Regions from separate parts of the Enterococcus faecium genome, predicted to be linked through region 1. Evidence: a T-box and tRNA genes for the amino acid it is inferred to sense, from the RefSeq annotation. Region 1 holds a T-box; the other regions hold tRNA genes.
What was found. The T-box of region 1 lies ahead of argS (arginine--tRNA ligase). A T-box ahead of a tRNA ligase gene usually reads a tRNA of that ligase, here a tRNA-Arg.
Positions count from the first base shown of each region.

Region 2: it encodes a tRNA-Arg, which carries the amino acid that the T-box ahead of argS (arginine--tRNA ligase) is inferred to sense. The anticodon was not compared.
Region 3: it encodes a tRNA-Arg, which carries the amino acid that the T-box ahead of argS (arginine--tRNA ligase) is inferred to sense. The anticodon was not compared.

Region 1 is NZ_CP118955.1:975,015-978,299, forward strand. Features, by position in the region: gene argF (ornithine carbamoyltransferase) at 1-411, shown strand, start outside; gene arcC (carbamate kinase) at 526-1,473, shown strand; T-box leader at 1,621-1,818, shown strand; gene argS (arginine--tRNA ligase) at 1,895-3,285, shown strand, end outside.
Region 2 is NZ_CP118955.1:720,008-723,292, reverse strand. Features, by position in the region: gene PYW34_RS03370 (sugar-binding transcriptional regulator) at 1-339, opposite strand, end outside; gene rpoN (RNA polymerase factor sigma-54) at 488-1,822, opposite strand; tRNA gene PYW34_RS03360 (tRNA-Arg) at 1,882-1,953, shown strand; gene PYW34_RS03355 (polysaccharide deacetylase family protein) at 2,145-3,029, opposite strand; gene PYW34_RS03350 (RsiV family protein) at 3,116-3,285, opposite strand, start outside.
Region 3 is NZ_CP118955.1:1,868,446-1,871,730, forward strand. Features, by position in the region: gene PYW34_RS09130 (SulP family inorganic anion transporter) at 1-769, opposite strand, end outside; gene PYW34_RS09135 (DUF1304 domain-containing protein) at 892-1,251, opposite strand; tRNA gene PYW34_RS09140 (tRNA-Arg) at 1,410-1,483, opposite strand; gene PYW34_RS09145 (O-methyltransferase) at 1,792-2,475, opposite strand; gene PYW34_RS09150 (signal peptidase I) at 2,603-3,121, opposite strand.

The sequences.
Region 1 (3,285 bases):
GGCTTTGCTGAAAAATCCGGTGCACAATTGATGATTACCGACGATGTTGATAAAGGTGTAGACGGAGCAGACGTCCTTTATTCTGATGTATGGGTATCAATGGGTGAAGAAGATAAATTCGAAGAACGTATCAAATTGTTGAAACCTTACCAAATCAATATGGAAATGGTAGAAAAAACACACAACACAGATCGTTTGATCTTCTTGCACTGCTTGCCAGCTTTCCATGATACAAACACTGTTTACGGTGAACAAATGAAAGAACGCTTTGGCATCACTGAAATGGAAGTAACAGATGAAGTCTTCCGCAGCAAATATGCTCGTCAATTTGACCAAGCAGAAAATCGTATGCACTCAATCAAAGCGATCATGGCAGCAACATTAGGTAACTTGTTTATCCCTCGCGTTTAAGCATAACCACATTCATCTCACGAAAAAACGAGTCAGCATTGAGGGAAAATCACAAAACGCTGGCTCGTTTTGTTATCTAGAAAATTCGGTAGAACTGAAGAAAGGACGAATGAAATGGCCAAACGAAAAGTAGTTGTCGCTTTAGGGGGTAATGCAATCTTGTCTACGGATGCAAGTGCAAAAGCCCAACAAGAAGCGTTAATGGAAACAGCAAAGTATTTAGTGAAATTTATCGAACAAGGAGATGAATTGATCATCTCCCACGGAAATGGTCCGCAAGTCGGTAACCTATTGATTCAGCAGCAAGCTGCTGATTCTGAGAAAACACCGGCAATGCCTTTAGATACATGTGTTGCAATGACAGAAGGATCTATCGGTTACTGGTTACAAAATGCCATGGGCGAAGTACTGAAGGAAAAAGGGATCGATAAAGATGTGGTTTCTTTAGTCACTCAAGTTATTGTGGATGAAAATGATCCTTCATTCAAAAATCCAAGTAAACCAGTCGGTCCATTCTACACGGAAGAAGAAGCCAAAGAACAAATGAATGCTGACTCCACTGTGACATTCAAAGAAGATGCTGGACGTGGATGGAGAAAAGTAGTCGCTTCCCCTAAACCCATCTCGATTAAAGAAGCACGTGTCATCGAAACGCTGGTCGATCAAGGAGTTATCACAGTCTCTGTTGGTGGCGGTGGGATTCCTGTTGTAGAAACAGCTACTGGATTAGAAGGACGAGAAGCCGTAATCGATAAAGATTTTGCTTCAGAAAAATTAGCCGAAATCATCGATGCGGATTTGCTGATCGTATTGACAGGAGTAGACAATGTGTATGTCAATTACCAAAAACCAGATCAAAAGAAATTAGAAACTGTTACTGTTTCAGAAATGAAACAATACATTGATGAAAAGCAATTTGCTCCAGGAAGCATGCTTCCGAAAGTAGAGGCAGCTATTGCATTTGTTGAAGCAAAACCAAACGCTAAGGCAATCATCACTTCTTTAGAAAATATCGAGAATCTTTTAGCTTCTGAAGAAGGAACGATTATCGTAGCTGATTAATTTGTTAAGTCTTTCGTATTTACGAAATGATTTATAGCTATCCAGGTGGTATTTCTTCTCCTTTAGGCCATCTGGATTGTTTTTTTATCAGAAACGACTAGCCTTTCGTTTTTTTTTCTGATATAATTCAAGAAAGTTTAATAAGACTAAGATTTGTTGAACAAGAGAGTACTTGTATCATTCTTGGCTAGCGAATTCGGAAGTGGTGGAAGCCGAATGAAGAAGATACAACGAAGCGCACTTGGAGAATTCTGTTTTAAACAGACGGTCGTCTACCGATATCAGATGGAGCTGGTCCTTTTTTAGGACAATTGGAGTGGTACCGCGGGAAATCTCGTCTCTAGTGATGGCATACTAAGTATGCCGTCGCTAGAGATTTTTTTTGTTTAACAATCAAGGGAGCACTTTAGGAGGAATAAAGATGAATAATAAAGATCTTGTCGCAAAAGCTGTCTATGACGCTGTCAAAGATGATTTAACACTGGAACAAGTCGAACAATTACTAGAAAATCCAAAATCAGCTGAACACGGAGATGTTGCATTTCCAGCCTTTTCATTAGCAAAAGTTTACCGAAAAGCGCCACAGCAAATCGCTGCAGATTTAGCAGAAAAAATCGATTCTGCCAACTTTGAAAAAATCGAAGTTGTCGGACCTTACTTGAACTTTTTCATGAATAAAGAACTTATCAGCAAAAAAGTTTTGCAAACAGTAGTGAAAGAAAAAGAACATTATGGGGATAGCAATATCGGGAATCAAGGAACAGTACCAATCGACATGTCTTCTCCTAATATTGCCAAACCAATCTCAATGGGACATTTGCGTTCGACAGTTATCGGTAATTCGATCGGTTTCATTATGGAAAAAATCGGTTATCAGCCAATCCGCATCAACCATTTAGGTGACTGGGGAACACAGTTTGGAAAACTGATCGTCGCTTACAAAAAATGGGGTACAGAAGAAGCTGTTAAAGCAGAACCAATCAATGAATTGCTTCGTTTATATGTCCAATTCCATGAAGTAGCTGAAACAGAACCAGAATTAAATGAAGAAGCTCGTGCTTGGTTCAAACGTCTGGAAGAAGGCGATGAAGAGGCTATTCAATTATGGCAATGGTTCCGTGATGAATCGATGAAAGAATTCAATAAAATCTATGATCTGCTGGAAGTACGTTTCGATTCGTTGAACGGTGAAGCTTTCTACAATGACAAGATGGATGAAATCGTCAAACTTTTAGAAGAAAAACATTTGCTGAACGAGGATAAAGGTGCAGAGATCGTTGACCTATCTGCTTATGACCTGAATCCAGCGTTGATTAAGAAGTCAGACGGTGCGACACTATACATTACACGTGACTTAGCTGCTGCATTGTACCGTAAACGTACTTACGACTTCAAACAATCTCTATATGTAGTAGGGAATGAACAAAGCTATCATTTTAAACAGTTGAAAGCTGTCTTGAAGGAAATGGGCTTTGACTGGTCTGACGATATGCGCCATATTCCATTTGGTTTGATCACGCAAGGTGGTAAAAAATTATCAACTCGTAAAGGAAAGATCGTCTTATTAGAAGAAGTATTAAATGAAGCAATCCAATCTGCTAAAGAACAAATCAGCGAGAAAAACCCTGATTTGGAAAACAAAGATGCTGTAGCTAAACAAGTTGGGGTTGGGGCAGTCATTTTCCACGATTTGAAAAACGATCGACTGAATACATTTGACTTTAACCTGGAAGAAGTTGTTCGATTTGAAGGAGAAACTGGACCTTATGTGCAATATACACATGCTCGTGCAGTCAGCCTGTTGGAAAAAGC
Region 2 (3,285 bases), 260 kb from region 1:
ATGCGTACCTAAAAGCTGATCCATGAAGTTTTCAAGGCTTTGATAAACTTCTTCGCCCTTAGTTGTCAGCGTCATACCGCTTTTTGAGGTGTCGATCAAATTCAGATTTTTCAAAAGGTCTGTTTCTGTTCGTAAGACTCGTTCTGTGATCCCCATACTTTCCGATAAACTTCGACGCCCAATCGGCTGCATCCAATAGATATTTCGTAAAATTTTATAGCGTTCTTGCAACACTTCGATAATATCTGGTGCAACAGATTCAATCATTTTTATTTCATCCAGCATAGCGATCTCCTTAGTTGGACACTTTACGTCCAATGTAGACTTAAAACGACCCATATACGATAAAAAAAGAAATTAACTATTCGAATTTCACATCAATAAAGGGAAATCTCAACCTCACGACTGTAAGTCTAACAGTTTTGCTCTCGTTTTTCAACTAAAAAGACTAGAAAAAGTGAAATACTTTTTCTAGTCTTTTGACTGATTAGTTATCATAACGTTTTCTTTTTGATGAACTCGGGATTCCTAATAAATCACGATATTTTGCTACTGTTCGTCTTGAGATCGCTATCTCATCTTTTTTCAGCAATTCAACCAATTTCTGGTCCGACAACGGCTTGTTTTTGTCTTCTTGATCGACTAATTCCTGCAGCTTTTTCTTCGCTGTATCTGCTGAAAGGTCTTCTGTCTGTTCTGTACTATTCGTAGGAATTCGTGTAGTGAAAAATTTTTTTAATTCAAATACACCGAAATCTGTTTCCAAATATTTCCCGTTGACTGCACGACTGACCGTGGATTCATGCACATCTATCTCAGTTGCAACTTCCTTTAACGTAAGAGGCTTGATTGGACGTTCCTTGTCGATAAAGAAAGCTTTTTGCCGGGAAACAATGACTTGAGCAACCCGCAAAATTGTATCCCCACGTTGGAGGATCGTTTTCTTCAACCATTCGAATTCCTGTTTCCGTTCTTTTAAATAATTTTCAGTTTCTTTATCTGCTTGTTGTGACATTTGTTTGAAGTAACTCTCTTGAAAGCGTATATTTGGCTGATTTTTTCGGTTTGAGATAACTTGTACATTTTTATCGTCGTCCACTAATACCCGGACATCAGGAATAATGTACAATTCGCTGCTACGGTCGAAAATCCGGCCAGGGCTTGGACTCAACGTTTGTAAATAGTCGAATATCTGCTGAACAGCATGTAGATCAACAGAAAAACGTTGTGCGATTTCTTTCCATTTTCGCTCCACCAGTTCCTCAAAACATTCTTCCAACACGATATAAGCTAATTCCGGCGCATAATCATCTCGTTCTGTTTGAAGCATGAGACATTCTTGCAAACTACGTGCACCTACTCCAGCTGGTTCTAATTGCTGAATCAGAGTCAACGCATCGAGCATTTGGATAGGCGTAGCTCCAATCTCTTTTCCGGCTTCTTCTAAACTAATCGTCAAAAATCCGTTCAAATCGATGTATTCTACAAGATAAAGAACGATTTTCCTCAAAAAAGTATCTCGGTAATTCAAATGGACTTGTTCGATCAATGAATCAAATAAAGACCCTTTTGTATCAGGAATCTGATTTAGGTAATTTGTCTCTTCTCCTTCATAAGAAGATGAAGAAGCTTTTATGTAATCTGGCTGCCATTCCGGCTCAACAACTTCCACCAATGGATTTTCCATTGCTTGATTCTCAACGAATGCCAACAGCTCCTCACTGTTATATTGTAAAACTTGGATGGACTGTTGCAACTGTTGCGTCATGGCTAGTTTCTGTGTCTGCTGCTGTTTTTGTGAAAAATTTTGCTCAAATTTCATTTTTTTGTCCAATCCCCTTGTAATTTTTTATCTGTTTAGTTACAATTATCCCAGTACTTGCGTCCTTAGTGTAGTGGATATCACGTAAGATTCCGGTTCTTGAGACGGGGGTTCGATTCCCTCAGGACGCGTTCTACTGCTATTTTAGCATAATTTACGAATAGTTGCTTCTTTATTTTTAAGTGAAAACTGTCCGCCAAAGAGAATTGGTGGACAGTTTTTTGTTGTATCTGTATAGATATTGTTAAGTCTTTGCAAGTAAGGTAGTTATGTGTTCAACTACTTATTAAAATGTGTTATTTATTAAAGATACTTGTCTCACTTACTGAACTGGCCGATGATCGTTTCTGCCATAATAGTTCTCGACAGCCGTTGGATGCCCTAATAAATCGCCAACTGTCGTGATGCGATAGCCTTGCTCTTTCAGATAATCGATCACTTGAGGAACGGAACGAATCGTTTCAGGATAGATATCATGGAATAAAATAATTGCCCCATCGTATACTGTTGCTTGGATCTTCTGCAAAATCAAATCAGGATTTCTTGTCTTCCAATCTTCTGAATCAACAGACCATTCGATGATCGGTCGCTGGATGATCGTTGCCCCTACATTCGTGACAGAACCATAGGGCGAACGAACAAAAGCGGGGGTTTTGCCAGTGACTTTTTTGATCTCAGTGTCTGCTTTCGTCACTTCCTCCGTCATCGACTGGGCAGAAAGAATGGCCAGATTCTGATGATCGTATGTGTGATTGCCAATCTCGTGCCCTGCTTCAGCTGTCTGCTTCACGATTTCAGGATGCTGCGCCGTATTTTCTCCTAAGACGAAAAAAGTGACATGCACGTTTTTTTCTTTTAAGATTCGCAGAAGCTGCGGCGTTGTGGTCGCTCCTGGTCCATCATCAAAGCTGATTGCGACGCTTTTGACAGTCGGGTCTTGGATTGCTTCTGTACTGTCTTGTGTTGATTGTGATGACTGACTTTGTACCTTTTCCGCTGATTCTTGAATGGCTTCTTTGACGTTAGCTGTTTCAGTTGATTGGCTTTTAATGGTTGATTGTTCTGATTGTTTGAAAGATTGTGACGAATGCTCCGAAGAGTGTGTTTGTCCTTTTACTTCGGTGATCAAGGAGGCCACCGAAGTAATTTCGAAAAACAAAAGCACGGATAAAGCAATAATACTGATAACTAAATAATTTCTTTTCACTATATCTCTTCTTTCTCTTTTTCTCTTCTTATTATTTACTTGTACTTACTTGAAAATTGAAACTGCTAGTCGCAACTACTTCTCGTCTAATGATCCAAATAATCTTCCGATGCCAAAATCGTTTTTGTCACGGACTTAGGAATGACAAATTCTGGTGTACCCATATAACCAGGAGCAATTTCGTATTGAGAAAAAGTCAAAACTAATTGATGCTCTTTGTTCAAATAAAAACTTCGTGTAGGCGTAACAAGTGTTG
Region 3 (3,285 bases), 890 kb from region 1:
ATAAAGCAATGCTAATAGCTGGAACTGCCACTTGTTGCAAGGCAGAAAAGCTAAAATCTCCCATATTCAAACGATTACTACTGATCAATGTTTGTGGAATCTTACCCACAGTTGCTACTGGTAAATGGAACAATAGCATAACTGCTGTTGCCAAAATGATAGCCAGCAGCGAACTAGGCATTCGTTTCGCCCATTTTTTTGGATAGATAAACATCCCTAAAATGACTAGCCCTCCCATGATCAAAGAGGCTGTGTTTATCGGAAATCCTATCGTTTGATAACTACTTAGTTTTTCAATAACGTTTGTACCTTCCGAGTGAACACCAAATAAATTATCGATCTGACCTAATGCAATAATGATAGCAATACCTGAAGTAAACCCCGTAATTACGGGTGCTGGGATAAAAGAAGTCAGTGTTCCTAATCGGAAAAGTCCTGCTGCAAGTAAAAATAGACCCGCTAAAAAAGTAGCAAGCAATACACCTTGCATTCCCTTTGTTGCCGCAATAGACATCAAGATAGCTGCCATCGCACCTGTCGGACCTGATATTTGATAAAAACCGCCTGATAAACCGCCAATAACGATACCGGCAATGATAGCCGTAATCAAACCTGCGGCCGCATCAGCTCCGCTTGATACCCCAAAAGCCAAGGCTAAAGGCAATGCTACAGCAGCTACTGTGATCCCAGCCAAAAGATCTTTCTGAAATCTTGAAAGATCATAACCTGAAAATTCTTTTTTTAGTGAGGAAACATAATTTTTGAACACCTATCTAACTCCTTTTTCATGAAATTTTCTAAAATACCATTCATTAGAATATCATATTTCATGAGATAAAGTAATATTTTTCACAAAGTTTCCTGTTAGATAAATTCTTATTTTTTCTATATTTATAAGAAAATAGAAAGCAATGCCAACAGAGCTAGCCCACCTTGTTTGAGTAAAATCCAACGATCGCTAGTCAAACTGCCATATAATGCAACAAAAAAAATAGATATTAATAGCATACTTGTGATTTCTTTAGATGCGGAAGAAAGATAAGCTCCATAAAGTAGTCCCACTCCTAATAGTCCATTGTACACTCCTTGGTTCTTAAACAATGTTTGAACAGATTTTCTGCTTAACTCTTCTTTACTCATTTTAAAAACCCTACTTGTCGTGTCAGAATCAGTTCTCACCGTTTCGATATACATGATATAAAAAAATTCAATTGCAACTAGAGTCACTAAAATTTTAGATAGTATCGTCATATCTTCTTCCTCTTTTCTGATGAGTTTTATTTTTTTGCTCCTTATAATTGTACTCGATAAGGATGTTTTTTTATTTTATTTGCCTTTGAAAACAAACAATATTGGCACAAAAAACAAAGAAAAACCGTTAGAAACCTCAGTTTCTAACGGTTTTTTAGCGTCACAGGAGGGATTCGAACCCCCGACCGTCCGCTTAGAAGGCGGATGCTCTATCCAGCTGAGCTACTATGACAAGAATCAGCGGAACATCAATAATTATAGATAATTAAATTGCTTCTGTCAATACGAAATAGTTATTTAATTAGCAAATAATGAATTATTTTGGCCCAACTACTAAATCAATCTTTTAAAACGAGACATTCTCCTTCAGCTGTTCTAAGGTTATCAATTGAAAACAGGAGCTACATTGACTTCATGCTACTCCTGTTTATTTAGATTTCCTGTATCCTTTAATTGACTTACAAATATAGAAACTTTTACATCAAGTTCGAATTGAGCCCTCAATTCAATCGATTATCTACAGGCTGCCATAATCATGTATCACAACTCGATTGTTTCTGATTCCTTTGTCATTAAGATCACACCATCACCTAATGGCAAGATTGTCGATGTCAAATCGGGATGATCCATCACAACACGAAGAAATTCATTTAATTTACGATGGATAGCTCGTTTGCCACGGGGAATCTCTTCATCTGGGAGCAAGATCGTTCCTCCTTGGAAGATGTCATCTACCATCAAAACGCCACCTTTTCTTAACAAACGTAAGCATTCAGGTAAAAATTCAATATATTTTGATTTTGCACTATCCATAAAAATAAAGTCATACGGACCAGACAACTCCGGCAAGATATCTGCTGCTTGACCTTCAAGCAAAGTCACTTTATCTGTCAGTCCTAGACGTTCATAGTTTTTTTTAGCTTTCTCGATCATGACATCGAAACGATCAATTGTCGTAACATGAGCGTTTTCTCCGATTGTCGTGGCCATGACACTTGATGAAAAACCGATAGCTGCTCCGATCTCCAAGATTCGTTCAGGCTGAAGCTGTCCAAGTAAAAATTTCAAAAATACAACTGTTTCATGGGGAATAACTGGTACTTCTGCTACATGAGCTTCTTCTTCCAGTTTGCCTAGCTCACCCGGTAATTTTTTTTGCTGGGTACGCATAAAATCCAATAGTTCTTCTTTGACTACAGGACGATGCATCATTTCATTGCGCATACTACTCCTCCTCTTCACACATTATACGAACAACTGACTAAATCTACAAGCTGCATGAGTGTTTTCTCGTGTTTCATGTTCAGAAGAGTCGTTGGATCTCTGGAATACATTTATGTTTTTAACATTCTTACAAAAATTTCTGTGTTCGTCTCCGCTTCTTTTTCAACTCTACAAAGGTATTCCATGCTGTGATTCCTGTTAGGCAAAAAGCAATCGTAAAGAATAACCCCTGAATCCATGCAAATGCCGTTTTTGAAAGGACTAGTCCAATATATGGAATCTGAAAGATGGGACTACCGATAATATTTCTCTTTTTTACTACTCCAGGCTCAATATAAGTCTTTGTATCAGCTTTTGTATAAAAATCTTCGTGGTTGTTTTCAACGGCTATTACGCGACGCGTCGAGATTTTTTTTCCTGAATTTTCATAATATGTAATAATATCTCCGACTAAAATCTCATTTGTATTTTTCGGTCGTACATATATCAGATTTCCTTGTGCATAATATGGACTCATTTCTTTGTCCTCAATAATATAAGGAGTCAAACCAAAAATTCGGGGAACCAAGACGACGAGAAGAATAAGAATTAAAAATATAATCAACGTTATAGAACTTATAAAAGTTATTTTTTTGTAATCAGGCATCGTTTTCAACTTCTTTCTTTATTCAATCCTTCTTAATCATATAATAACGATAAATTTTTTTCAAATTATAGCTGTAAAAATGTTTCCCTTTAATAATTATATGTTTCTAATTCTATTTCCTCATCTTTATCTCATTTTTTATTATAAATAATTGACGTTAGTTT